4 regions of the Streptomyces sp. NPDC050842 genome follow, and region 1 is predicted to be linked to each of the others. Evidence: riboswitches for the same ligand, from Rfam matches in the RefSeq annotation. Region 1 holds a riboswitch; each other region holds the start of a gene.
The links. A riboswitch is a leader RNA that binds a small molecule or an ion and turns the genes downstream of it on or off. The one in region 1 is predicted to bind cyclic di-AMP.
Positions count from the first base shown of each region.

Region 2: another riboswitch for cyclic di-AMP. It lies ahead of ACIBG6_RS36930 (peptidoglycan DD-metalloendopeptidase family protein); the one in region 1 lies ahead of ACIBG6_RS26750 (M23 family metallopeptidase).
Region 3: another riboswitch for cyclic di-AMP. It lies ahead of ACIBG6_RS06400 (transglycosylase SLT domain-containing protein); the one in region 1 lies ahead of ACIBG6_RS26750 (M23 family metallopeptidase).
Region 4: another riboswitch for cyclic di-AMP. It lies ahead of ACIBG6_RS28295 (transglycosylase family protein); the one in region 1 lies ahead of ACIBG6_RS26750 (M23 family metallopeptidase).

Region 1 covers NZ_JBITGA010000008.1:126,922-133,689, forward strand. Annotated here, with positions in the region: gene ACIBG6_RS26735 (DNA topoisomerase (ATP-hydrolyzing) subunit A) at 1-1,133, opposite strand, end outside; gene ACIBG6_RS26740 (M16 family metallopeptidase) at 1,315-2,667, shown strand; gene ACIBG6_RS26745 (M16 family metallopeptidase) at 2,694-4,061, shown strand; cyclic di-AMP (ydaO/yuaA leader) riboswitch at 4,263-4,426, shown strand; gene ACIBG6_RS26750 (M23 family metallopeptidase) at 4,439-5,221, shown strand; gene ACIBG6_RS26755 (GntR family transcriptional regulator) at 5,417-6,100, shown strand; gene ACIBG6_RS26760 (HPr family phosphocarrier protein) at 6,271-6,552, opposite strand; gene ACIBG6_RS26765 (GNAT family N-acetyltransferase) at 6,728-6,768, shown strand, end outside.
Region 2 covers NZ_JBITGA010000016.1:15,536-22,303, reverse strand. Annotated here, with positions in the region: gene ACIBG6_RS36950 (aspartate aminotransferase family protein) at 1-26, shown strand, start outside; gene ACIBG6_RS36945 (helix-turn-helix domain-containing protein) at 102-758, shown strand; gene ACIBG6_RS36940 (DUF6126 family protein) at 810-965, shown strand; gene ACIBG6_RS36935 (tyrosine-protein phosphatase) at 972-1,793, opposite strand; cyclic di-AMP (ydaO/yuaA leader) riboswitch at 2,188-2,344, shown strand; gene ACIBG6_RS36930 (peptidoglycan DD-metalloendopeptidase family protein) at 2,349-3,410, shown strand; gene ACIBG6_RS36925 (SGNH/GDSL hydrolase family protein) at 3,561-4,355, shown strand; gene ACIBG6_RS36920 (STM4011 family radical SAM protein) at 4,342-5,214, opposite strand; gene ACIBG6_RS36915 (STM4012 family radical SAM protein) at 5,222-6,568, opposite strand; gene ACIBG6_RS36910 (STM4013/SEN3800 family hydrolase) at 6,565-6,768, opposite strand, start outside.
Region 3 covers NZ_JBITGA010000002.1:247,113-253,880, forward strand. Annotated here, with positions in the region: gene ACIBG6_RS06390 (phosphocholine-specific phospholipase C) at 1-427, shown strand, start outside; gene ACIBG6_RS06395 (hypothetical protein) at 464-1,117, opposite strand; cyclic di-AMP (ydaO/yuaA leader) riboswitch at 1,486-1,670, shown strand; gene ACIBG6_RS06400 (transglycosylase SLT domain-containing protein) at 1,676-2,593, shown strand; gene ACIBG6_RS06405 (phosphoribosyltransferase family protein) at 2,587-3,873, opposite strand; gene ACIBG6_RS06410 (hypothetical protein) at 3,976-4,572, opposite strand; gene ACIBG6_RS06415 (alpha/beta fold hydrolase) at 4,715-5,479, opposite strand; gene ACIBG6_RS06420 (SpoIIE family protein phosphatase) at 5,675-6,768, shown strand, end outside.
Region 4 covers NZ_JBITGA010000009.1:67,363-74,130, reverse strand. Annotated here, with positions in the region: gene ACIBG6_RS28315 (hypothetical protein) at 1-19, shown strand, start outside; gene ACIBG6_RS28310 (globin domain-containing protein) at 29-1,246, opposite strand; gene ACIBG6_RS28305 (cytochrome P450) at 1,293-2,585, shown strand; gene ACIBG6_RS28300 (transglycosylase family protein) at 2,771-3,859, shown strand; cyclic di-AMP (ydaO/yuaA leader) riboswitch at 4,074-4,287, shown strand; gene ACIBG6_RS28295 (transglycosylase family protein) at 4,291-5,040, shown strand; gene eno (phosphopyruvate hydratase) at 5,365-6,651, shown strand; gene ACIBG6_RS28285 (septum formation initiator family protein) at 6,762-6,768, shown strand, end outside.

The DNA.
Region 1 (6,768 bases):
GAGCGGCGGCGGACGACCTCGAAGCGGTGGTCGAGGTAGACCTCCAGGAGCTCCTTCAGGCCGAGCGTGAGCGGCTGACCGTCCACCAGCGCCACGTTGTTGATACCGAAGGACTCCTCCATCGGCGTCAGCTTGTAGAGCTGCTCCAGGACCGCCTCCGGCACGAAGCCGTTCTTGATCTCGATGACGAGACGCAGGCCGTGGCTGCGGTCGGTGAGGTCCTTGACGTCCGCGATGCCCTGGAGCTTCTTGGAGCCGACGAGGTCCTTGATCTTGGAGATGACCTTCTCGGGGCCGACCGTGAAGGGCAGCTCGGTCACGACGATGCCCTTGCGGCGCGCCGTCACGTTGTCCACGGTCGCCGTGGCGCGGATCTTGAACGTGCCGCGGCCGTTCTCGTACGCGTCCTTGATGCCGGACAGGCCGACGATCCGGCCGCCGGTCGGCAGGTCGGGTCCGGGCACGAAGCGCATCAGCGTCTCGAGGTCGGCTCCCGGGTGGCGGATCAGGTGGCGGGCCGCCGCGATCACCTCGCCGAGGTTGTGCGGCGGCATGTTGGTCGCCATGCCGACCGCGATCCCCGACGCGCCGTTGACCAGCAGGTTCGGATAGGCGGCGGGCAGCGCCACCGGCTCCTGCTCCTGGCCGTCGTAGTTCGGCGTGAAGTCGACCGTGTCCTCGTCGATGGAATCGGTCATCAGCAGCGCGGCCGGGGCCATCCGCGACTCCGTGTACCGCATGGCGGCGGGCGGGTCGTCGTTGCCGAGGGAGCCGAAGTTGCCGTGGCCGTCGACGAGGGGCAGCCGCATGGAGAAGGGCTGTGCCATGCGGACCATGGCGTCGTAGATCGACGCGTCGCCGTGCGGGTGGAGCTTGCCCATCACCTCGCCGACGACACGGGCGCACTTCACGAACCCGCGATCGGGCCTGAGCCCCATCTCGCCCATCTGGTAGACGATGCGGCGCTGGACGGGCTTCATGCCGTCGCGGGCGTCGGGGAGAGCGCGCGAGTAGATCACCGAGTACGCGTACTCGAGGAAGGAGCCCTGCATCTCGTCGACGACGTCGATGTCGAGGATCCTCTCCTCGTACGCGTCGTCCGGCGGCGGTGTCTTCGTGCTGCGGCGGGCCATCGCGGCTGCGGCTCCTTCACCAACAAGGTTGATCTGACGCGGACCATTGTGGACTGTGCCACCGACAACGCCGACCGCGACCCGGAAGAGGGACATCCGGAAGGGGCGGGAACTTCGCGAGGTGTCGGCGCGCTTGCATACAGTGGCAGGACTTTTTCACATCGCGATCGAAGGGACGTACATGCCCATGGGTCACACGGCCACGGCCGAGGCCGGCTCCGGCGGCCTGACAGCGACCGAGCACCGGTTGGCGAACGGCCTGCGCGTGGTGCTCTCGGAGGACCACCTGACCCCGGTCGCCGCGGTCTGCCTCTGGTACGACGTCGGTTCGCGTCACGAGGTCGAGGGCCGCACGGGCCTCGCCCACCTCTTCGAGCACCTGATGTTCCAGGGCTCGAAGCAGGTCCACGGGAACGGGCACTTCGAGCTGGTGCAGGGCGCGGGCGGCTCGCTCAACGGCACGACGAGCTTCGAGCGCACCAACTACTTCGAGACCATGCCCACCCACCAGCTGGAGCTCGCGCTCTGGCTGGAGGCCGACCGCATGGGCTCGCTGCTCGCGGCCCTGGACGACGAGTCCATGGAGAACCAGCGGGACGTCGTCAAGAACGAGCGCCGCCAGCGGTACGACAACGTGCCGTACGGCACGGCCTTCGAGAAGCTGACCGCGCTGGCCTACCCGGAGGGCCACCCGTACCACCACACGCCCATCGGTTCCATGGCGGACCTGGACGCCGCCACGCTGGAGGACGCGCGGAACTTCTTCCGCACGTACTACGCGCCGAACAACGCGGTGCTGTCGGTCGTCGGCGACATCGACCCGGCGGAGACCCTCGCCTGGGTCGAGAAGTACTTCGGCTCGATCCCCTCCCACGACGGCAAGCTGCCCCCGCGTGACGGCTCGCTGCCCGACGTCATGGGCTCCGAGCAGCGTGTGGTCCTGGTCGAGGAGGTCCCGGCGCGCGCGCTGATGGCCGCCTACCGGCTGCCGCACGACGGCACGCGCGAGTGCGACGCCGCCGACCTGGCCCTGACGGTCCTCGGCGGTGGCGAGTCCTCCCGCCTGCACAACCGCCTGGTCCGCCGGGACCGGACGGCCGTCGCCGCCGGCTTCGGCCTGCTGCGCCTCGCCGGGGCGCCCTCGCTGGGCTGGCTGGACGTCAAGACCTCCGGCGGCGTCGAGGTCCCGCAGATCGAGGCCGCCGTCGACGAGGAGCTCGCCCGCTTCGCCGCCGAGGGCCCGACGCCCGAGGAGATGGAGCGCGCGCAGGCCCAGTTGGAGCGCGAGTGGCTCGACCGGCTCGGCACCGTCGCGGGCCGCGCCGACGAACTGTGCCGGTTCGCCGTGCTGTTCGGCGACCCGCAGCTCGCCCTCACGGCCGTCGACCGGGTCCTCGACATCACCGCCGAGGAGGTGCAGGCGGCCGCCAAGGCCAAGCTGCGCCCCGACAACCGCGCGGTGCTCGTCTACGAGCCGGTGGCCACCGAACAGAGCGAGAGCGACAGCGACGAGGAAGAGGGAGCGGACCAGTGACCGACGCTGCCGTGTCTTTGACGAGCATGGACTTCCACCCGCAGCCCGCGCCGGGCGTCGCCAGGCCCTGGGCGTTCCCGGCCCCGGACCGCGGCTCCCTGGCCAACGGCCTGACCCTGCTGACCAGCCACCGCCCCGGCCAGCAGGTCGTGGCCGTGGAGCTCTTCCTGCCGGCTCCGCTGGACGCCGAGCCGGCCGGTCTCGACGGCGTCGCCACGATCATGGCCCGCGCGCTCTCCGAGGGCACGGACCAGCGTGACGCCGAGGAGTTCGCGGCCGAGCTGGAGCGCTGCGGCGCCACGCTCGACGCGCACGCGGACCACCCGGGCGTGCGGGTCTCCCTCGAGGTGCCCGTCTCCCGGCTGCCCAAGGCGCTCGGGCTGCTCTCCGAGGCGCTGATCGCCCCGGCGTTCTTGGACACCGAGATCGAGCGCCTCGTGCGCAACCGCCTCGACGAGATCCCGCACGAGACGGCCAACCCGGCCCGCCGCGCCGCCAAGCAGCTCTCCAAGGAGCTGTTCCCGGCCGAGGCCCGGATGTCCCGGCCGCGTCAGGGCACCGAGGAGACCGTCGAGGCGATCGACGCCGCCGCGGTCCGCGCCTTCTACGAGGCGTACGTCCGGCCCGCCACGGCCACCGCGGTGGTCGTCGGCGACCTGACCGGCGTCGACCTGGACAAGGTCCTCGCCGAGACCCTGGGCGCCTGGACGGGCGAGCCGGCCGAGCCGCTGCCGATGCCGCCGATCACGGCCGACGACACCGGACGGGTCGTCATCGTGGACCGTCCCGGCGCGGTCCAGACCCAGTTGCTGATCGGCCGGATCGGCGCCGACCGGCACGACAGCGTCTGGGCTGCCCAGGTCCTGGGCACGTACTGCCTCGGTGGCACCCTCACCTCGCGGCTCGACCGCGTCCTGCGTGAGGAGAAGGGCTACACGTACGGCGTGCGGGCCTTCGGGCAGGTGCTCCGCTCCGACGCCGAGGGGAACGGTGCCTCGATGCTCGCCATCAGCGGCTCGATCGACACCCCCAACACCGGCCCGGCACTTGACGACCTGTGGAAGGTGCTGCGGACCCTCGCCGCGGAGGGCCTCACCGACGCCGAGCGCGAGACGGCCGTGCAGAACCTGGTGGGCGTGGCACCGCTCAAGTACGAGACGGCCGCCTCGGTCGCCGGGACGCTCGCCGACCAGGTCGAGCAGCACCTCCCGGACGACTACCAGGCCCAGTTGTACGCGCGGCTCGCCGAGACGGGCACGGTCGAGGCGACCGCGGCCGTCGTCAACGCCTTCCCCGTGGACCGGCTCGTGACCGTGCTCGTGGGCGACGCGGCACAGATCGCGGAGCCGGTGCGCGCGCTCGGCATCGGTGAAGTCACCGTGGTGACCGGCTGATCGCACGCGCCGACCCGGCGACGGAAGGCCTCGACGTCATGATTTCGTCGAGGCCTTCCGCTTTGTCCGTATTGAGGGCAAGGGTGGCTGTCTGCCCTGTGGCATGTCTTACAAACAGGCGTGTCTGTTTGGTGATTGACAGACGATCCCATAGCGTCGGTGCGGCTGTTCGTCAGTTGCACGTGCCGCATTCGCGGCAACGGACAGTCATCGCCGAGTCCCCGTCAGGCGCGAGCCTGGGGAGCCGGGGACCCACACAGTCCCTGGGGTGAATCGGGCGCCTTCGTCACGTACGGAGGGGCTCGTAGGAGACCTTCCTGCTCCGAACCCGTCAGCTAACCCGGTAGGCGAGAAGGAAGGAAAGGATCAGCCCCTACATGGCGTTCACCCGTGCCACCGGGAAGCATCGTGGTCCGAGCCGGATGGCGCGCCGCAGCGTGGGCATCGCCGGCGTCGCGACGCTCGCCACCACCGGCGTCATCGGAACCTTCGCTTCCCCGGCGCTCGCCGCCGACACGGACAACCGCTCCGCCGAGGACACCGGCCTCACGCAGGTGATCACCGAGGACTCGCTCGCGGACCGGATCGACGCCCAGGCCGCCGCCCAGGAGCAAGAGGCCTTCGAGGCCATCGTCAAGGCGAAGGCCCAGGCCGAGGCCCGCGCCGAGGCGAAGCGCAAGGCCGAGGCCCGTGCCAAGGAGGTCCGCGAGGAGCGCGAGCGCGCCGCCCGCGAGGCCGAGCGCCGGCGACTCGCCTCCTTCCAGCTCCCCGTGGCCGGCTCGTACGTGACCACCGGCTACAAGACCGGCGGCTCGCTCTGGTCCTCCGGCAGCCACTCCGGCATCGACTTCCACGCCTCCTACGGCAGCTCGGTCGTCTCCGTCGGCTCCGGCACCGTCGTCGAGGCCGGCTGGGGCGGCGCGTACGGCAACAACATCGTCATCCAGATGAACGACGGCACGTACACCCAGTACGGTCACCTCTCGTCCATCGGGGTCTACGTCGGCCAGACCGTCGAGCCGGGCCAGCAGATAGGCATCTCGGGCTCGTCCGGCAACTCGACCGGCCCGCACCTCCACTTCGAGGCGCGGACGGGCTCCGACTACGGCTCGGACCTGAACCCCATCTCCTACCTCCGCGCCCGCGGCGTCAGCCTCTGACACCTCGCGCATCGCGTCGCAAAAGCCCCGGCTCGTACTGAGCCGGGGCTTTTCGCTGACCGAAACATATCGCTGGATTCCACGGGGGCATCGGAAATTCCGGCCTGCTGCAATAGAGTCGCGGAACAGACGCAGAACGGACGCGGAACATGCGTCGCTCGAATTGTCTCTCGCGGACCAAGGCGGAGGTCGGACATGCGCGTACCCGCGCAATCGGTATGCACGGCGATCCGGGACGACATCGTCTCCGGTGTCTTCGAGCGGGGCGGGCGGCTGACCGAGGAGCAGCTCGCGCGCCGCTACGGGGTCTCCCGTGTCCCGGTCCGTGAGGCCCTGCGCACCCTGGAGTCCGAGGGCTTCGTCGTCACCCGCCGCCATGCCGGCGCCCATGTCGCCGAGCCCACCGAGCAGGAGGCGGCCGATCTGCTCGACATGCGGGCCCTCCTCGAACCGCTGGGCGCCGCCCGCGCCGCGCAGCGGCGCACCGAGGCGCACCTGAAGGTCCTCCGCGGCCTGGTCAGGCTGGGGCAGGAGCGGGCCAGGCGCGGCCAGGGCGAGGATCTGCGCTCGCTCGGGGGCTGGTTCCACGAGACGCTGGCGCAGGCCTCCGGCAGTCCGGCGCTGACCGCGCTGCTCACCCAGCTGCGGCACAAGATCGCCTGGATGTACGCGGTCGACCAGCCCGCCCACCCCGTGGAGGCCTGGTCCGAGCACGGAGCCATCGTGGACGCCGTCGCGCGCGGCGACGCCGAGCGGGCCAGGGCGCTGACGGCGCTGCACGCGGAGCGCTCGTTGGGACTGCACCGGCTCAAAAGGCCGGAGCGCGGTCGTGTGAGGGTTTCGCAACATGTCGTCAACACGGCGAGCGGCCGGAATTAACGCGCGCACCGTATACAAAGAATAGGAATTCGACGGAGCCTGTTTGGGCTGCCCGGAAACACCGGCTCCGGAAATGTGAAAACCGCGACCTCCGGAATTCCGGGTGTCGCGGTTTCGTCGTACGGGGAACGCGTCGTACGGGGGAACGCGTCGTACGGGGGAAAGCGGGGTCAGACGGTCTCGGGGAGCTCGTCGAGACCCTCGGCGACCAGCTTCGCGAGACGGTCGAGCGCGACCTCGGCGCCGTCGGCCTCCGAAGCGAGGACGATCTCCTCGCCGCCCTGCGCGCCCAGGCCGAGCACCGCGAGCATCGAAGCGGCGTTCACGGGGGTGCTGTCGGACTTGGCGATCGTCACCGGAACGCCGGAAGCCGTGGCGGCACGGACGAAGATGGACGCGGGGCGGGCGTGGAGGCCCTCGGCCCAGCCGACGTTGACGCGGCGCTCAGCCATGGTGTTGCCCTTCAAGTCTCAAGCGGGTTGTCTAGACCAGTCTCTCATGTGATGCGCGGTGCTCGTGCCGACCTTCGACCCGGACCGCACCGACTTTCGGTCCTCCTCACCTTGCACGGCACGCACCTGCCGCGCGACCGGTGCCGGTGTCGCACACCGGCCGTAGGCTGGCCCCATGCAGAGCGCGTCGGAGCAGTCGGAAGCGGCGGATCGACC
Region 2 (6,768 bases), on a different contig from region 1:
TGAAGCAGGCGGTCGCGCAGCGCTGAGCCGGACGAGGTCGCGATCCTTGCCTCTGAGGCAAGAAACTTGCCTCAGAGGCATGATCCTGGCGGAATGGACGCATGGACCACGTCCCCGGGGAAACCTCCCCGGACCCCGCCACCCCGGGCGTCCCGCCCGATGTCGCCGCCTCCGGCGTCCTGCCCGACGTCGCCCCGCAGCTGCGGGCCCTGCGCCGCCGCCGGGGACTCACCCTGGAGGCCGCCGCCCAGCGGGCCGGCCTCTCGCCGGCCCACCTCTCCCGGCTGGAGACGGGGAACCGGCAACCCTCGCTGCCGATGCTGCTCGCCCTCGCCCGTATCTACGGTACGACGGTCTCCGAGCTCCTCGGCGAGGCTCCGCCCGAGCGCGACCCCGTCGTCCGTGCGGGCCGCTCCGATCCCGTCGAGGCCGACGGCTGGATCTACCGGCAGGCCGGCGGCGCCGGGCGGGCGCTCCAGTGCCTGCGCGTCCACGTGCCGTACGCCACCCGGGCCGACATCGTGCGCGTCCACCCCGGCGAGGAGTGGATCCACGTCCTGGAAGGCCGGGTGCGGCTCGCGCTCGGCGACGCCGTCCACGTCCTCGATCCCGGGGACAGCGCGCACTTCGACTCGCTGACCCCGCACCGCATCGGCGCCGCCACTCCCGGCGGGGCCGAGCTGCTGTTCGTCCACACCCTGATGCAGAGCCCCGTCGCCGAGCTGTGCCTCGGCGACGGAACCCCGCACCGCCGCTGATCCCGCATGCCTCCTCGTGAGAACGTGCCCCTTCGTCAGAAAAGGACCGAGATGTCCGAGAAGTCACGACCTGTCACCGGCGAGGAGCGCGGGGAAGGCAAGTTCCCCAAGGGCCTGGTCCTCCGCCTCTTCGCGTACCTCGTCGCCGGGCACCTCTTCGCCGGCTTCCTCTACCTGCTCTTCATGCTGGGCGGGCAGAACCAGTAGGCGGGACTACGCCTCGACGAGGAACTGCTCCCGCAGCCGTTCGCGGGTCTCGGGGGCCAGCTTCAGTCCCTCCGTGAGGTAGGTCTCCACCGAGCCCCACGTCGCCTCGATCGTCTCGAAGGAGCCCCGCAGGTACTCCACCCGCGCGTCGAAGAGCGGGCTCAGCAGCTCCATCACCTCGGGCGACATCGCGTCCGCGGTGGTGGAGCTGCGGCGCACCTTGTAGCGGCGGTGCGGGTCGTTCGACTTCACGTAGTCCGCCTCGATCGCCTCGCGCTCGACGCCGAGGGCGAGCAGCGTGATCGCGATGGAGAGGCCGGCGCGGTCCTTGCCCGCCGCGCAGTGCATCAGCGCCGGAACGCTGTCCTCGGCCATGGAGTGCAGGATCCGGCTGTGCTCCGAGGTCCGCTGGACCACCATCTTCCGGTACGAGTCGGACATTCGGGCCGCCGCTTTGCCGTCGCCCAGGATGTCCCGCAGCTGCTCGATGTCGCCGTCGCGCACCAGCTTCCAGAACTCCTTGCCGTCGGCCGGGTCGTTGAGAGGTATGTTCACGTTCCGCACGCCGGGGAGCTCGACGTCCGCGCCCTCGACCTTGCGGTCGGCCTCGTTGCGGAAGTCGAAGATGGTGTGCAGGCCGAGCGAGGCGAGGAAGGCGGCGTCGGACTCGGTGGCGTGGGCGAGGTGGCCGCTGCGGAAGAGGCGCCCGGGCCGCACGGCGCGCCCGTCCGTCGTCGGCAGGCCGCCCACGTCCCGGAAGTTGCGGACCTCGGCCAGCTCGGGTTCGTTCGCTTCGGTGGGCGGGACCTGCGGCAGCTGCTGCGTCACGAATGCTCCTGGGGGGTCGTCGTTCGGGGGCCCGATGCGAGATCGGTGCCTGGCGCAATCATCCAGGTGGGACAGGGTCGGCGCACCCCCTCGGACGGGAATGGGTGATCTGTCCGAAATGAGGCGTTAAGGGGAACGCGCCCTGTTTACAGGCGAGATGGGCGATGCCGCGTGAGCAGGGTCATAGATGTGACGGATCGTGGCCGAAGGCGCCGGGCAATTGCCGTACGGAAAAAGGAAATCGAAGGACCGTCATCGACGGAGGGTGACCGGAATTCCGCCCGAATTGCGTCCCCGGTAATGCCGGAGGAAATCTGCGGCTTGTTCGCTCCGACCCCGCTCGTCTAGCGTCACCGTCAATCCGGTCGGACCGCCGAATCCTGCCACCGTCCGGAATCCGCACTCATCCCATGCGTGGCAGGAGCGGGGGACCCAGGAAGTACGCCGGTCCCGCGACAACAGGACGGCTCGGGGTGAAGCCGCGTGAGAACGCGGCCGGGCATCTCCAGTCCGAACCCGACAGCTCACCTCGTAGGCGCCGGAGAGGAATTCGCCATGCCCGCGAAGGGTAAGCACCGCCGTCCCAAGATCAATTCCATCACGCGTGGCCTCGTCGTCGCCAGCACGGGAGGCGCCGTCGTCGCGCTTCCGCTCCTCGGCGCCACCGGAGCCCACGCCGCCGAGCAGGCCGCCCCGGCCGCCGTCCCCGCCCAGGCCGTCGCCGCCGCCGCTCAGGCGAAGGCGCCCGCCGCCCTCCAGGCCGCGCCCACCGCCGCCGCGAAGGCCGCGCCGAAGACGTACTCCGTCGTCAGCGGCGACTACCTGTCGAAGATCGCCTCCGAGCACCACCTCGCCGGCGGCTGGCAGAAGCTCTACGCGGACAATCGCCAGGTCGTCGGCGAGAACCCCTCGCTGATCCTGCCCGGCATGAAGCTCACGCTCGGCGCGAAGAACACCGCCGCCGCTCCGAAGAGCGCCGCGCCCAAGGCCGCCGCGCCCAAGGCCGCCGCGCCCAAGGCCGCCGCGCCCAAGGCCGCCGCTCCGAAGGCGGCTCCGAAGGCCGCCGCGAAGGCCGCTCCCCAGAGCTCCGAGAAGAACGGCGACACCACGCGCGCCTCCCGGAGCAGCGAGCGCGCCTCCGCCCCGGCCGCCGAGTCCTCCTCGTCGCAGTCGTCGCAGACCTCCCAGCCGTCGGGGGCCTCGACCTCCGCGTCCGGCTGGGTCGCCCCGGTCAGCGGCGGCTTCTCCACGCCGTACCGCGCCTCCGGCTCCATGTGGTCCTCCGGCTACCACACCGGTGTCGACTTCATCGCCTCCTCCGGCACCACCGTCCGCGCCGTCGGCGCCGGCACGGTCGTCTCCGCCGGCTGGAGCGGCGCCTACGGCAACGAGGTCGTCATCCAGCACGCCGACGGCAACTACTCGCAGTACGCGCACCTCTCCTCCCTCTCCGTCTCGTCCGGCCAGACCGTCACCGGCGGCCAGCAGATCGGCCTCTCCGGCTCGACCGGCAACTCCACCGGCCCGCACCTGCACTTCGAGATCCGCACCTCCCCGAGCTACGGCTCCGACGTCGACCCCCTGGCCTACCTGCGCCAGCACGGTGTCTCCGTCTGACGCGGACGCTCTCTGACGGCCCGGCACGTGTGTGCCGGGCCGTCGCCGTATTCCGGCTTGGGAGAATCTTTATCGGTGGCATATGTCACCCTGCGTCAACCCCTCCTTACGGTCGCGTAGGTCACATCCGAAAGGGAAGGATGTGCTCCCGTGGCAGACGATTCGAGATCAAGAGACAAGAACGCATTCGGGTCGTACGCGGCGATCGGTGACAGCTTCACCGAGGGCGTCGGAGACCCCGGGCCCGACGGGACGTACGTCGGCTGGGCGGACCGCTTCGCGGTCCTGCTGGCCGACGAGCTGCCGGAGCACGACGACTTCCGCTACGCCAACCTGGCCGTACGCGGGCGCCTGCTCGACCAGATCGTGGCGGAACAGGTCCCCCGGGCGAAGGAACTCGCCCCCGACCTGGTGACCTTCTGTGCCGGCGGCAACGACATCATCCGGCCCGGCACCGACCCCGACGACGTGGCCGAGCGCTTCGAGCGCGCCGTCGCCGACCTGACCTCCGCCGTCGGCACCGTCATGGTGACCACCGGCTTCGACACCCGTGACATCCCCGTGCTCCGGCACCTGCGCGGGAAGATCGCCACCTACACCGCCCACGTCCGGTCCATCGCGGACCGCTACGACTGCCCGGTCCTCGACCTGTGGTCCCTCAAGTCCGTGCAGGACCTGCGGGCCTGGGACGACGACCGGCTGCACCTCTCGCCCGACGGCCACACCCGCGTCGCCCTGCGCGCCGCCCAGGTCCTCGGCCTGCCGGTGCCCGCCGACCCCGACCAGCCGTGGCCGCCGCGCCCCCCGCGCGGCACGCTGGAGGTCCGCCGCGACGACCTCAACTGGGCCAAGGAGTACCTCGTGCCCTGGATCGGGCGCAGGCTGCGCGGCGAGAGCTCGGGCGACCACGTCGAGGCCAAGCGCCCCGACCTCATGCCCCTGTAGGACCGCCGGGGCCGACGCCGCCGGCCGGGATCCGCTCCAGGACCCCGCCGGCGAACACGTCGTACAGCGGCAGCGTCTCCAGATGGACGTAGCCGATGTGGCAGTCGCAGACGCCGAGGGGGCAGGCCCGGGGGCGCAGCGCGGCGCGGTACGAACCGTCGTACAGGTTCCCCAGCTCGGCCTTGACGAAGTGGCAGCGCCGCACGGTCCCCTCGCCGTCCACCGAGATCACCGACTCGCCCGTACGGCACGGCAGCCCCGCCGAGCGGTGCGGCCGTCTGCTGTACGGGAAGAGCGGATCGATCCCCGTCCACTCCTCGGCCTCCGCGTCCGTGTACGTGTGCCCCTCGGCCGCGTTCACCCAGAGGTAGACGTGCGGCGGCAGGGCCGCGCTCAGCCGGCGGGCGTCGTCCCGGTGCTCGGGCAGGCCGACCACGCCGACGCTGAACCGGATGCCCCGGTCCGCCAGCTCGCGGCACTTGCCGAGGAACCGCTCGTACGGCGTCTGGCCCGGGTGGTACGTGCACCAGAGGGCGACGGTCTCCGGGTCCGCCTCCGCCAGCCAGTCGGTCCGGCAGCTGAGATTGGTCTGGATCGCCACCCGCTCCACGTGCGGCAGCCGTGACAGGTCGACCAGGGCCCGCCGGTACCAGGAGCGCACCAGGCCCTCGCCCCACGGGGTGAAGAGGATCCGCAGCCGGTCGCCGGTCTGTCCGGCGGCCCACCCGGTGAACCGGTCGAGCGCGGCCCGGTCCGCGCGCAGCTGTTCACGGCTGTCCCGGCGCTTGGCGAAGGGGCAGTAGGGGCAGTCGAAGTCGCAGGAGGCGAGCGGGCCGCGGTAGAGCAGCGTCAGATCCACGGCTTCCCTACTTCGGCTCGTACGCGGCCATGGCGGCCCGCACATCCGGCGAGAACAGCTCCGGGCCGAGCCCGTCCGAGTACGCGAGCCCCTCCGGCGAGAGCCGGAGCAGCCCCGCGGGGGCGTCCGCGTCGAGCCACCCGAGGGCCTCGAAACGGGCCAGCTCCGCCGGGAAGTCCGCGAACGGGGAGGAGCCGAACCGCTCCTCGTAGCCGGCGACCGGCATGCCCTCGGCCTGGAGCAGCGACTGGAGCAGATGGCGGCGGCGGGCCTCCTCGGCATCGACCCACCGGCCCACCTCGACTCGGGAGAAGTCCTCGGTCTCGGTGTAGGCGTCGATGATCGAGCGGATCTCGCGCATGTCGACGGCGTAGTCGAAGGAGTAGTGCAGCGCCGAGGTGTACGAGCGGGCGCCGCAGCCCAGGCCGATCATCCCGTCCGTCTGGCAGGCGTAGTCGTCCGGGCCGAGGGGAGCGGCGTCCGTCCGCCGGAACATCCGCATCGACACCTGCTCGTAGCCGTGCGCGCGGAGGTGGTCCCGGCCGTACCGGTAGAGGCGCAGCCGCCGCTCGTCCCACTCGCGGTCGGCGCCGGGGGAGATCCGGCCGAGACCGGTGAGCGGCCGGACGTACAGCGGGTAGAGGTACAGCTCCTCGGGGCGCCAGGCGAGCGCCGCGTCCAGCGAGGAGCGCCAGGACTCCTCGGTCTGGCCGTCGATCCCGTAGATCAGGTCGATGTTGAGGACGGGCACGCCGGTGTCCCGGATCCTGCCGAGCGCGGCCTCGACGTCAGCGCGCCGCTGCGGCCGGACCGCCGCCCGTGCCTCCGCCTCCACGAAGCTCTGCACGCCGATGCTGAGGCGGGTCGCACCCCGCTCGGCGAGGAGCGCGAGCCGGTCGGCGGTCGCGGTCGCGGGGGAGGTCTCGACGGAGAGCGGTACCGTCCGCAGATCGACCCCCATCCGCTTCTCGGCGATGTCGCAGAGCCGCTCCAGCTCGGCGGCGGTGAGGAAGGTGGGTGTGCCACCGCCGAACGCGGCCGTGGCGAACCGCACCGGAGCGCTGTCCCCTCGGGGGTCGCCGAGCGCCTCGCGGACCGCCGTGGCCTGGCGGTCGAGGGCGTCGAGGTAGCGGGTCGTCAGCTCGTCGGGGGCACCGATGCGGGTGAAGAGATTGCAGAACCCGCAGCGGACCTCGCAGAACGGTATGTGCGCGTAGAGGGAGAGCGCGTCCTTCGGCTCCGCGGCCCAGAGGGCGTCGAGCGACGGCAGGTCGGGGAGCGCGCGGTACGCCGTCTTGTGCGGATAGGCGTAGACGTAGCTGCGGTACGGGCGCGGGGTGCCGGTGTCGCTCATGCCGTCGCCTCCTGTGCGGGGCCGTCCAGGACGAACTGCGCGTACGGCACGGTCCACACGATTTCGTGGCCGAGCCGGTGCCCGGTGTGGCCGTCCTCCCCGTACGCGGTGCCGTGGTCCGAGCAGACGATCGCGAAGCAGGGCCGGCGGCTGCTCATCACGGCGAAGAGCCGGCCGATGTGCCGGTCGACGTATTCGAG
Region 3 (6,768 bases), on a different contig from region 1:
GGGCGGCACGGCCTCCGACTACTTCAACATCGGGCTCGGGTCGGGCTCCGGGAAGTACGACATCTCGATGATGGGACCCAACCGCTTCCTGCGGCGCTTCATCGGCGACGCGTCCAAGGCCGGCAAGGCCGTGGAGGTCGCGGCCCGGTTCGCACCGGAGGCGGGGACGGGCCGGACGGCCCTGTGGTTCAGGATGACCAACACCTCCGCGGCGCCGGTGACGTTCACGATCCGCTCGAACGCCTACCGCACGGACGGACCGTGGACCTACACGGTCCCGGCGAACTCCAGCCGCGAGGACTTCTTCAACGCGGTGGCCTACCACGGCGGCTGGTACGACTTCACGATCCTCGCCGACATCGACGGGACCTGGTCACGTCGGTACACCGGCCACATCGAGACCGGCGCCCCGAGCGTCACCGGCTGAACCCCCACGCACGCCTGCCGGTGACACCGGCAGGCGTCAGCGGCCGGCGTGCGCGGCGCGGCGGATCGTCGCGTCGAGGAGGCCCACCGCCTCGGCGGCCGTACGGCCGGGGGCCCGGTTCCACGGACCGATCAGCTCGCCCCATCCCTGCGACCGGAGCTCGGTCATGATCCAGGCGGCCGCCTCGTTCATGGTGTCCGCGCTGCCGTAGCCGAGGCGGTGGGCGGCGAGGAGCGCGCCGCAGACACAGCGCGCTCCCCGCGCGTCGCGCAGCTTGTACGGGGCGTTCTGCCAGCCCCACTCCGTGAGCACCAGCCGCGCGTAGCCGAGGTGGACCGAGGGGCGCAGCTCGGGGCGGCCGATCCGGCGCCAGGCGTGCAGTCGGTCCGGGAGGACGGCTCCGATACGACCGGGGAGCGTGCGCTCGGCGGCGGCCGGCGGCGGGAGCGCGTCGAGCGCGTCGGCCACGAGCCGGTCCACGGACACGGTGAGGAGGGCCCGCCAGTCGGCGGGCTCGGGCGTCCGCTCCGGCGCGATGGCCGGTCGAGTGGGCGCCCGTCCAGCGGAGCCCGGTCGAGTGGGGGCGGTCCAGTCGGTGACGATCCGCTGCCAGGTGGCGCTCTCGAAGAGAACGGCCGCCTCGCGGTCGAGGGTGTCCGGGCTGAGCGGGGTGGTGGAGGTGGTCGGCATCCGGGTGGCTCCTGAGTCGGGTGACTCCATCTTTCAAGAAGAATGTCCGGTTTGCGACTTTTACCCGCACCAGGCGCGCCCTGCCCACGCCCGGCGCGGACGAACAGCCCAGCACGGATAATTTCCGCCCATTTACTCACCAACGGAATTACATCGCATATTCGGACATTACTCACCTGGTGACGCGCTTCACTTCCTCTCGCCCCCGCCAGACACCCGTACACCCGCAGGCCGTACCGCACACGGAAGTTCACCGCATCCCGAGCCCGATCGATCTTGAATTCCCTGAATTCGGAGATCCAATTCCGGGCGCGGACGATCAGATCCTCTTGTTATCCGCCGCAATGCTGGCCTACGGTCACCCCCATTCGAGCGGAACGCCTAATCCTGCCGCCGCCCGAAAACACCTCCCTTTCACCCGACGGCAGGAGCGGGGGACCCACGAATTCGCCGGTCCGGAATCCGGAACGGCTCGGGGTGCAGCCGCGTGTGCGCGGCCGGACATCTCCCGTCCGAACCCGACAGCTCACCCCGCAGGCGCCGGAGAGGACATCCGTCATGCCTGCACACGGTAAGCACCGCCGCCCCCGTCGCCGCACCGTCTCCCGCGGTCTCGCACTCGCCGGCACGGGCGGGGCCGCCCTGGCCCTGCCGCTGGTCGTTCCCGCCACGGCCGGCGCCGAGACCGTTTCGGCCGCACCGAAGATCGCCGCGCAGCCCTTCGCCGGGCACTCCTTCGCGGCGCACCCCGCCGCCGCTCCGGCTGCCGCTCCCTCGGCCCCCGCCGCCGCTCGCACGTACACCGTCGTGAGTGGCGACTCGCTTTCCCTGATCGCCCAGAAGAAGGGAATTCAGGGCGGCTGGAAGTCGATTTACCGGGCCAACAAGTCCGTGGTGGGTGACAATCCGTCACTCATTCACCCCGGTCTCGAACTGACGATTCGTCGGGATTCCGCGAAGCCCGCCCCGAAGCCCGCGAAGGCCGCTCCGGCGTCCGCGACCACGCAGAAGAAGAGCTCCGCGACCACGGAGCGGGCGAGCCGCTCCGAGCGCCGTGCCGCGGCCCCGGCCGCCGCATCGGGTGCCTCCGCCGCGCAGGCGGCGCCCGCCGCCGCGCCCGCCGTCAAGGCCGCCCCGGTCGCCGCCACCCAGTACGCCGACAACCTCGACGGCTGGATCCGGCAGTCGCTGGACATCATGGCCCAGCGCGGCATCCCCGGCTCGTACGACGGAATCCACCGCAACGTGATGCGCGAGTCCTCCGGCAACCCCCGGGCCATCAACCTCTGGGACTCGAACGCCGTGGCCGGCACCCCCTCGAAGGGCCTGCTCCAGGTCATCCAGCCGACCTTCGACGCCTACCACGTGCCGGGCACGTCCACGGACCTGTTCGACCCGGTCGCCAACATCACGGCCGCCTGCAACTACGCGGCGGACCGTTACGGCTCCATCGACAACGTCAACGGGGCCTACTGACCCCGGAACCACTCGGCGAACCAGTCCGTGGCGAGCTCCGCCACCTCCTCCAGGGCGCCCGGCTCCTCGAAGAGGTGGGTGGCCCCGGGGACGACGGTCAGCCGGTTCTCGCAGCGCAGCAGGGCCTGAGCGCGGCGGTTGAGGTCCAGCACGAGCGCGTCCCGGCCACCCACCACCAGGAGGGTCGGGGCGCGCACCCGGGCCAGGTGATCGCCCGCCAGGTCGGGCCGGCCACCGCGTGAGACGACGGCGGCGACGCCGGAACCGGGATCGGCCGCCGCCCACAGCGCGGCGGCCGCGCCGGTACTCGCCCCGAAGTAGCCCAGCGGCAGTCCGCCGCCCTCGGGGTGCCCGGCCAGCCAGTCCGTGGCGCTCGCCAGCCGTCCCGCGAGCAGCGGGGTGTCGAAGACGTGGGCCCGGTCGGTCGCCTCGGCCTCGGTCAGCAGGTCGAACAGCAGCGTCCCGAGACCGGCCCGGTTCAGGGCCGTCGCGACCGCGCGGTTCCGCGGGCTGTGCCGGCTGCTGCCGCTTCCGTGGGCGAAGAGGACGATGCCGGTCGCGCCGTCGGGGACGGCGAGCCGTCCGGCGAGGGTGGCGCCGGTCGCCGGGATCCGGACGTCCGTGTCCCGGACGATGGGGTCGCGCGCGGCCCGGCTGCGGGCGAGGCAGTCGAGCACCTCCGCGTCGGACGTCTGCGAGAAGTCGCGGTAGAACTGGCCGATCGCGTAGAAGAAGTCGGGCTCACGGACGCTGACGGTCTCGTCGGCCTCGCCCCCGAGGCGGGCGGTCCAGCCGGGCGGTGCGACCGGGACCGCGAGGACGATCCGCGCGGCGCCCTTGGCCCGTACGACCCGGCACGCGGCCAGCGCCGTCGCGCCCGTGGCGAGCCCGTCGTCGACGATGACGACCGTCCTGCCGTCGAGCGGCACGGGCGGGCGGCTGCCCCGGTAACGGTGCGTGCGCTCTTCGAGCTCGACGTGCTCGCGCTCCTCCACGGCCGCGAGGTCCCGCTCGCCCACGCCGGTCTCGCGCAGCACCTGTTCGTTGAGGACGCGTACGCCGCCTTCCCCCAGTGCGCCCATCGCGAGCTCCGGCTGGTACGGCACCCCCAGTTTGCGCACGAGACAGATGTCGAGGGGCGCGTCGAGCGCGTCGGCGACCTGCGCGGCCACCGGGACGCCGCCGCGCGGGAGGCCCAGGACCACGACGTCCTGGCCCGTGAGGTGGTCGAGACGGGCGGCCAGCTGCCGGCCCGCGTCGGTGCGATCGCTGAAGTCCATGGTCCGCCGCCCTTCCGCACGCGGCCCGGGCGCCAGGAGGAACGGTGTGTCCCGTCCCCTGCCCGTCTCTCCAGGGTAGACGGATCGCCCCGGCGGGACAGGTCAGCGGGACTGCAGGGCGTCCAGGGCGACGGCCTGGGCTATCGCGAGCCGCCGGTCGAACTCCGGGTCGGCTATGTCCACGACGTACCGGTCGCGTACTCCGAAGCGCTTCTCGACGGACATGACGTGCCGTCCGGCCTCGGCGAAGTCGAAGTGGTACGGCACGACGAAGGGGAGCAGCTCCGTGAAGGGGAGGAACTCCCAGCCGCGCCGCAGGATCCCCACGGTCCGGTTCCGCTCCTGTCCGGTGGTCTCCTGGGCCTCCCCTTCCCGGTTCAGGTGCCAGGTGCTGCGCAGCAGGGACGCGCCGAAGTCCTTGCGGAAGCCGCCCAGCCGCGTGCCGGAGGCGCCGTGGACGTCGTACGTCGCGCCGAGGTCGATGACCTGTCGGGCCCGGAAGGTGAAGAGGACCTGGCGCCGGGACTCGTCGGTGTAGAAGGTGACGTGCTCCTTGAGGGCCATCCGCTTCTGGTGGGCGAAGGCGACCAGTTCGGCCTCCTCGCCGTCCGGGCCCATGGTGTGCACCAGATAGCGGTTGGCCATCAGGGTGACCTTCTGCCGCACCAGGAAGCGGTGCTGCGATTGTGCGAGGCCCATCGGTTGTGCTCCTGCCGGTCCTGGACGGTCCGTCGGTGACCGTCCCGTGGGGGTGTGAGCACGATGATCCGACGCGGCGCGGGCCCGCCGCTGTCCTCGAAAGTCGTCGGTGCCGACGACCTTCGGATGGCGGAAGGTCCCGTCAGGCGGCGAGAAACGCCTCGATGGCCTCGGCGAGGGCCTGCGGTGTCTCCTCGGGGGCGTAATGGCCGGCGTCCTTGAGCACGTGGAGGCGCGCGTTCGGGTACCAGCGCAGCCAGGTGGCCTCCATCGCCTCCGTACCGAGCGCGGGATCGTGGGCGCCGACGACGAGGAGGACGGGGGTGGGGTTGTCGCGGACGCGCTCGTGGAAGTCGGGGCCGGACCAGGAGTCCAGATAGGCCCGGAAGGCCGTCGCCGAGGAGCGGCTGACGGAGCGCTCGACGAGGGCGCTCAGCCAGGCGTCGTCGTACCGGCCGCCCGTGGTGTTGTCGATGATCGCGCGCCGGTTCGCCGGGGCGTCGGCGGCGCCGGCGAACAAGTCCCAGGTCTCCCCGTCGAGCGGGAACCCCGCGGCGGAGACGGGTGAGATGCCGATGAGGGAGCGGACCCGGTCGGGCGCGTCGAGGAGCATCAGCTGCGCCGCCTTGCCGCCCATCGAGTGCCCGATGACGGAGAACGAGTCCCAGCCGAGGTCGTCGGCGACGGCGAGGGCGTCGGCGGCGGTCTCCTCCATCGTGAAGTCGCCGTCGATGTCCCGGGCCTCGCCGTAGCCCCGACAGTCGACGAAGGCGTACGTGCCGGCGGCGTCGTCGAGATGGTCGCGCAGCGGGGCGAAACTGGTGCGGTCGCCGAACCAGTTGTGGAGGACGAGGGCCCGGCCCGGGCCTTCGCCTTGAACGTCGTACGGAAGAACCCGGCCCGTCATCGTGCCCCCTGGCAGCGAGGTGGCGGCGCCGCGCGTCGACGGCGGCGCCGGTGGTGGTCGACGACCGAGTGTGACGGTGCGAGCGCGTGTGGTCAACAAGGCGGGGCGGGCACGGACCATGTTCCGGTCGCTCGGGCGGCGTCTCGGGCCGTGCCCGGGATGCGGGGGCTTTCATGACAGGGGCATCCTGGCTGTGTGACCTCGCACGGCACGTCCGGCCCCGGCCCGGCGGGCGGTACCGGGCGCCCGTCCGGGACCGGGGCTGCCGACGGGCCCGCTTCGGGTGCGCTGACGCGGGTGCTCGCGGAGGCCGCGCTGCGGACCGTCGAGGCGGTCGGCGGGTACGCGGGCGGCGTGTACCTGCGGTCGGAGACGCCGGGTCTGCTCCGGCTCGCGGTCCTCGTGGGGCTGCCGGGGCCGCTGTTCCGCCCGTGGTGGCGGATGCATACGAACCGGCCGTTCCCGGTGGCGGAGGTCCACCGCTCGGGGCAGGCCGTCCATCTCGCCGACGTCGACGACGCGATGCGGCGGTTCCCCCAACTGGTCGCGAGCCTGCCGTTCCCCTTCGCCTCGCTGTACGCCCCCGTCGTCGCGGGCCGCGAGCGGTTCGGGGTGCTCGTGGTGCTGCGGGCGCCGAGACCGGGCGAGGGCGTGAGCGCGCGCGACCGCGCCCGCATGACCAGCGACGCCCTCCGGCTCGGCGAGTCGCTGACCTCCCTCACGACTCACGGGACCGTGGCCGAGTGGACCGGCGACCCCGTGTGCGTGCAGCTGTCCTCCGCTTCCGCGCCGCCCGTGCGCTTCGGTTCCTTCGACTGGGACCTGGACACGGGCACGGTCACCATGGACGGCGGGCTGCGGGAGATCCTCGGGGCCGGGGTGACCTCGCCCTGCTCCATCGAGGTGCTCACGTCCCGGCTGGACGCGGAGGACGCGTACGCGCTCTGGGCGGCGGCGCTGCAGGCCACGGGCGAGGACGGACGGCCTACCGTGCGCCGGATCCGGCTGAAGGGCCCGGACGGCGGGCTGCACCTCCTGGAGGTGTCGGCCACTGCCCGGCAGGAGCCGGCGGAGCGGGCCGGAGGTCCGCCGCGGACCGGCGGCCGGCTTTCGGGCACGCTCGTCGACCTGGGGACGGGTCTGGTCGGTTCGGACGCCACGGACCGGCTGCCGCGGGCGATCCTGGCGATCGACCGGCTGGGCCGGATCACGTACCTCAACGAACGCACGGAGCGGCTGCTCGGCCGGCCGCGCGGAGCGCTCGCCGGGCGGCCCCTCTGGGAGGCGCT
Region 4 (6,768 bases), on a different contig from region 1:
CCGCTTCCGCCGGGCCTGAACCCCCGGCTCAGGACTCGCGCGGGGCGCGGGCCTCGGGGTCGTGCCAGTGGAGTTGGGGCGGGCCGAGGAGGCGTTCGGCCGCGGTGCTCGGGCGGGTCGAGAAACGGCCGATCGCCGGCAGCGTGTCCTGGTGGATCCGGTCCGGGTCGGTGCCGAGCTCCGTCAGGACCTCGGTGACCTCCGTCAGGAAGCCGGGCGGCCCGGCGAGGTAGACCTCGTGCGCGGGCCACTGCCCGCAGGCCTGGAGCGCGTGGACGAGGCGTTCGGTCGCCTGGTCGCGTCGGCGCCCGGGGGCAGCCGTGATGTAGGTGACGTTCAGTCCGGGGAGACGTTCCTTCAGGGACTCGGCGTCGGGGCGCCCGTACAGATGGTCCTTCGCGCGGGCCACGACGAACAGCCGGCCCTCAAGGTCCGGCTCCGTCTCGGTGGCCTCCTCCAGGAGGGCCCGCACCGGCGCCCAGCCCGTACCCGCGCATATATACGTGCGGAGTCCGCCCGAAGGCGTCCGTGACGTGAGGCCGCCGCCGGCGGCGCTGAGCCGCAGGACCTCGCCGGGACCGGTCTCCTCGACGAGCGCCGTGCTCATCGCGCCGCCGGGGATCCGGCTCACATGGAGGTCGAGCGTGCCGTCGTCACGGGGCGCGTTCGCGACGGAGTAGGTGCGCCAGACGCGCGGGACGCGCAGCGAGCTGACGCTGACGTACTGGCCGGGGACATAGGGGAAGGGCTGCCGGGGCCGCAGGGTCAGGACGGCCAGGCTGTCGCCGTACCGCTCGTGGCGGACGACGTCCGCGTCCCACCAGGCGGGCTCGCCTGCCCCGGCGGCCTCGTCGGCGCCCGCCTGCATCAGCTCGACCACGAGCCCGTACGCCTCCGTCCAGGCCTTCTCCGCCTCGATGGTCCACGCGGACCCGGCGGCGTGCGCGAAGGCGCCGATCAGGCTCTCGCCGACGGCGGCGTACAGCGCGGGCGAGGCGAGGAACTTGCGGTGGTCGCGGCCCAGGTGCCCCAGATAGGCGGCGAGGGCGGGGTCCTCCAGGTGGGTCACCACATGCGTCAGCGCGGCGAAGAGCCGGTCCCGCTGCGGGACCATGTCCTCGGGGAAGAGCTCGCGCACTCCCGGGTTGTTCCAGAAGAGGTGCGAGTAGAAGAAGGTGACGGCGTGCTCGGCCCGTCTCTCGACGATCGCGAACGTGCTTCTGATCTGCTGGGGATCCACTGACATGAATCTAGGGCACGTCCGGCACCTCATGATCACAGGTTCTCCATACATGCGCCCCGCCTGTGACCCGGAGCCCTCCCTGTACGGTCGGGGAGTGAGTACCAGCCCCGCCCCCGAGCTCTTCACCTGGGAGTTCGCCAGCGATCCCTACCCCGCCTACGCCTGGCTGCGGGAGCACGCGCCCGTGCACCGCACCAGACTGCCCAGCGGGGTCGAGGCCTGGCTCGTGACCCGGTACGCGGACGCCCGGCAGGCCCTCGCCGACCAGCGTCTCTCCAAGAACCCGGCGCACCACGACGAGTCCCCGCACGCGAAGGGGAAGACGGGCATCCCGGGCGAGCGCAAGGCCGAGCTGATGACGCATCTGCTCAACATCGACCCGCCGGACCACACCCGGCTGCGGCGGCTCGTGTCGAAGGCCTTCACGCCGCGCCGGGTCGCGGAGTTCGCGCCGCGCGTGCAGGAGCTGACCGACCGGCTCATGGACGACTTCGTGGAGAAGGGGAGCGCCGACCTCATCCACGAGTTCGCGTTCCCGCTCCCCATCTACGCGATCTGCGACCTGCTCGGCGTGCCCCCGGAGGACCAGGACGACTTCCGGGACTGGGCCGGGATGATGATCCGGCACGGCGGCGGGCCGCGCGGCGGGGTCGCCCGGTCGGTGAAGAAGATGCGCGGCTATCTCGCGGAGCTGATCCACCGCAAGCGCGAGGAGCCGGGCGAGGACCTCATCTCGGGGCTCATCAGGGCCTCCGACCACGGTGAGCACCTCACCGAGAACGAGGCCGCCGCCATGGCCTTCATCATCCTCTTCGCCGGTTTCGAGACGACCGTGAACCTCATCGGCAACGGCGTCTACCAGTTGCTGCGCCATCCCGAGCAGCGGGAGCGGCTCCAGGCCTCGATCGCGGCGGGGGAGACGGGGCTGCTGGAGACGGGCGTCGAGGAGCTGCTGCGGTACGACGGGCCGGTGGAGATGGCGACCTGGCGGTACGCGACGCAGGCGCTGACCGTCGGCGGACAGGAGATCCCGGCGGGCGACCCGGTGCTCGTGGTCCTCGCCGCCGCCAACCGGGACCCGGAGCGGTTCGCGGAGCCGGACACGCTGGACCTCTCCCGGCGCGACAACCAGCACCTCGGGTACGGGCACGGCATCCACTACTGCCTGGGGGCGCCGCTCGCCCGCCTGGAGGGGCAGGCCGCGCTGGCCACGCTCCTGACGCGCCTGCCGGACCTGCGACTTGCGGCCGACCCGGCCGAACTGCGGTGGCGCGGCGGGCTCATCATGAGGGGATTGCGCACCCTTCCAGTGGATTTCACCCCTTCCGCACGCCTCCTATGAGTTGACGGACCGTCAGAAATGTGATCTTCACGTGATCGGGGGTCCATCGACTTGTGACGAGCGTTCGAATGCCGCTACGTTTCCCGGCAGTCTCAGCCGTCACGCGAAAGGCCCTCCGTATGCGCTCCGGGAACGGAAGACACCGTCGCCCCCGTCAGGCCCCCGCCATCGTCGTCGCCGCGGGAGTGACCGGATCCGCCCTGGCGCTGCCGCTGCTCGCCAGTGGCTCCGCCTCCGCCGCCGACGCGGCGACCTGGGACCGGGTCGCCGAGTGCGAGTCCGGTGGCCAGTGGAGTGCCAACTTCGGCAACGGCATGTACGGCGGCCTCCAGTTCACCCAGGACAGCTGGGAGCGGAACGGCGGCCTCGCCTACGCGCCCAGCCCCGACCTGGCCAGCCGCGCCCAGCAGATCGCGATCGCCGACACGGCGCTCGCCGGTGGCAGCAACGACTGGGCCACCTGCGCGCCCATCGCCGGTCTGTCGAACGACGGCAAGGTCACCGGGGTCAACCCGGGCCCCGCCACCGCCACGAAGGCGCCCACGGGGCCCGTGGCGGAATCGAACCGGACCGCGGGCGTCCCGGTCGCGCCCTCGGAGACCGCCGCCGCCGAGAAGTCGGCGGAGGAGTCCGCCACGGCCACCCCGACCACCGAGGGCGCCGAGGGCGCCGAGTCGCCCCGTACCGCGTCGAAGACCCCCGCCGCGTCCACCACCCCCGTCAGCCCCACCGCGCCGGTCAGTCCGACCGCGCCGGCGACGGCGGCCACCACCCCGGCCGCGCCGGGCACGGCGACCACCCCGGCCACTCCGGTCGGCCCGGCCACGCCGGGCACCCCGACCACCCCCGCCGCGCCGGACGCGTCCCTGACGCCCGTATCGCCCGGGGCGCCGAAGGATGACGCCTCGTCGGCCACGCCCGGCACCGGCAAGCACCGGGGCGACGCAGCTCCGGAGGAAACCGGCAAGACGGACACTCCTGTCGATTCCGGCAGACACGCTTCATCCACGGACAAGCTGGCGGAAACCCCTGCCGCCACACCCGTCACTGACGAGGCGAAGAAGTCGGACACAACGGACAGTCAGGACGCTTCGGACGCGTACACCGTGCGGCCCGGTGACAACCTGTCCGAGATTGCACAGGAGAACGAACTCCCCGGCGGCTGGAACGCCCTCTACGACGCCAACCGCGGGACGGTGGGCATCGATCCGGACCTCATCGTCCCTGGTCAGAGCCTCGACCTGACGATCGGTTCGGAAGCGAAGGCGGAGTAGTTCGGGGTCATATGTCCGGTTCTGGGGAAGTGAGACATGGGTCTCTTCGCCCCAACTGGCGTGTCACGTCCGCGAACTTTGCTCCCGTCACCTCCCACCTGCACAAACGCCCCCCACCGGAGGGCAAGTAGGGGCGAAATTTCCGTAATGCGCCTCTTTGAACTTCCGGTGGGTCTGTGTCTACGGTCGTAACCGCTCGCCACCGCGGGCCCCGTCGACCGAAACGCCGAATCCTGCCGTCGGCCGATGGGAACGTCGCGTAAGCGCCGTAGGCAGGAGCGGGGGACCCAAGGTAAGTGCCGACCCCGGCCGTTGAGACAGACGGCCGACGATCGGCTAGGGGTTAAGTCGCGTGCTAGGACACGCGGCCGGACAACTCATTGGTCCGAACCCGACAGCTCACCTCGTAGGCGTCGGTGAGGAGAATCTCCATGCTGTTTTCCGGCAAGGGCAAACACCGTCGTCCCTCCAAGGCCACCCAGGTCGTCACGCTCGTCGGCGTCACCGGTGTCGCCGTCGCCGCCCCGCTGATGACCGCGGGCACCGCCTCGGCCGCCACGTCCTCGGAGTGGGACCGCGTCGCCCAGTGCGAGTCCGGCGGCAACTGGTCCATCAACACCGGCAACGGGTACTACGGCGGCCTGCAGTTCTCCGCCTCCACCTGGGCCGCGTACGGCGGCACCGCCTACGCCTCGACCGCCAACCAGGCGTCGAAGTCCCAGCAGATCGCCATCGCCGAGAAGGTCCTCGCGGGCCAGGGCAAGGGTGCCTGGCCGTCCTGTGGCGTGGGCCTCTCCGGCGCCTCGTACGACGGCGGCTCCGCCGAGAGCGCGCCGCAGCAGCAGGCCGCGCCGAAGCAGGAGACCCAGCAGCAGCCGCAGCAGCAGCAGCGCTCGACCGAGCAGCCGACCACCCGCAGCGAGCAGCGCCAGGCCCCGAAGCAGGCCACGCAGCAGCAGGCCGCCCCGAAGGCCGCCACCAAGAAGACGGTCACCACCCCGACCGGCAAGGTGGTCAAGAAGGGTGACGGCGAGTACAAGGTCGTCGCCGGCGACACCCTCAGCAAGATCGCCGAGGCGCACGGCGTCAAGGGCGGCTGGGCCGAGCTCTTCGAGCTGAACAAGGACGTCGTCGACAACGCCGACCTCATCTACGTGGGCCAGCAGCTCCACCTGAAGTGAACCCGGCGGCTCGGGTGAGTCCGGCGGCTCGCCCGACCCCTCTATGACCCTCCCGCGGTGACCACCCCGGTCCGGCGCACTCTCCCCCGTGCGCGCCGGACCGGGGTTCCGTGTATCCGGCGCCCCTTTCAGGGCGACCTGACGGTTACCGTCCAGTAGATCTGGGGCCCTTCGTCCCGAGATGCATGCCCTCGGGTCCTTTTTCGTCCCAGGGGGCGGGCGTCCGGCCGGCCGGAGCCCCGGAGCCGGTTAGGCTCTTGTCGCAAGGCCGAGCGACCCTGCACCGGCCATGCGTCACATCCAGCGTCACATCCCAAAAAGGAGATGCTCGTGCCGTCCATCGACGTCGTCGTAGCCCGGGAAATCCTGGACTCCCGAGGTAACCCCACGGTCGAGGTCGAGGTCGGCCTCGACGACGGCAGCACCGGTCGTGCTGCTGTCCCGTCCGGTGCCTCCACCGGTGCGTTCGAGGCCATCGAGCTTCGCGACGGTGACCCGAACCGCTACCTCGGCAAGGGTGTCGAGAAGGCCGTCCTCGCCGTCATCGAGCAGATCGGCCCGGAGCTCGTCGGCTACGACGCCACCGAGCAGCGCCTGATCGACCAGGCGATGTTCGACCTCGACGCCACCGAGAACAAGGGCTCGCTCGGCGCCAACGCCATCCTCGGCGTCTCCCTCGCCGTCGCGCACGCCGCGTCCGAGGCCTCGGACCTCCCGCTCTTCCGCTACCTCGGCGGCCCGAACGCGCACCTGCTGCCCGTTCCGATGATGAACATCCTCAACGGTGGGTCGCACGCCGACTCCAACGTGGACATCCAGGAGTTCATGATCGCCCCGATCGGCGCGGAGTCCTTCTCCGAGGCCCTCCGCTGGGGTGCCGAGATCTACCACACCCTCAAGGGCGTGCTGAAGCGCAAGGGCCTCTCCACCGGCCTCGGCGACGAGGGCGGCTTCGCGCCGAACCTCGAGTCGAACCGCGCCGCCCTCGACCTCATCGTCGAGGCCATCAAGGAGGCCGGCTACACCCCGGGCTCCGACGTCGCGCTCGCCCTCGACGTGGCCGCGTCCGAGTTCTACAAGGACGGCAAGTACGAGTTCGAGGGCAAGTCCCGCACGGCCGCCGAGATGACCGAGTACTACGAGGAGCTCGTCTCCGCGTACCCGATGGTCTCCATCGAGGACCCGCTGTACGAGGACGACTGGGCGGGCTGGAAGGTCCTCACCGACAAGCTGGGCACCAAGGTCCAGATCGTCGGCGACGACCTCTTCGTCACCAACCCGGAGCGCCTCGCCCGCGGCATCGAGGAGGGCACCGCGAACGCCCTCCTGGTCAAGGTCAACCAGATCGGCTCGCTGACCGAGACCCTGGACGCCGTCGAGCTGGCCCAGCGCAACGGCTTCAAGTGCATGATGTCCCACCGCTCCGGCGAGACCGAGGACGTCACCATCGCCGACCTCGCCGTCGCGGTGAACTGCGGTCAGATCAAGACCGGCGCCCCGGCCCGCTCGGACCGCGTCGCCAAGTACAACCAGCTCCTGCGCATCGAGGAGATCCTCGACGACGCCGCGGTCTACGCCGGCCGCAGCGCCTTCCCGCGCTTCAAGGGCTGACCAGCAGATCAGGGGCTGACACCTCTCCGTAGTGCAGCTTCCGTACGTCCCCGTACTCGGTCCCGTACCGTGTGCGGGGACGTACGTATGAACAGGGGAGGCGACACGACATGGCCG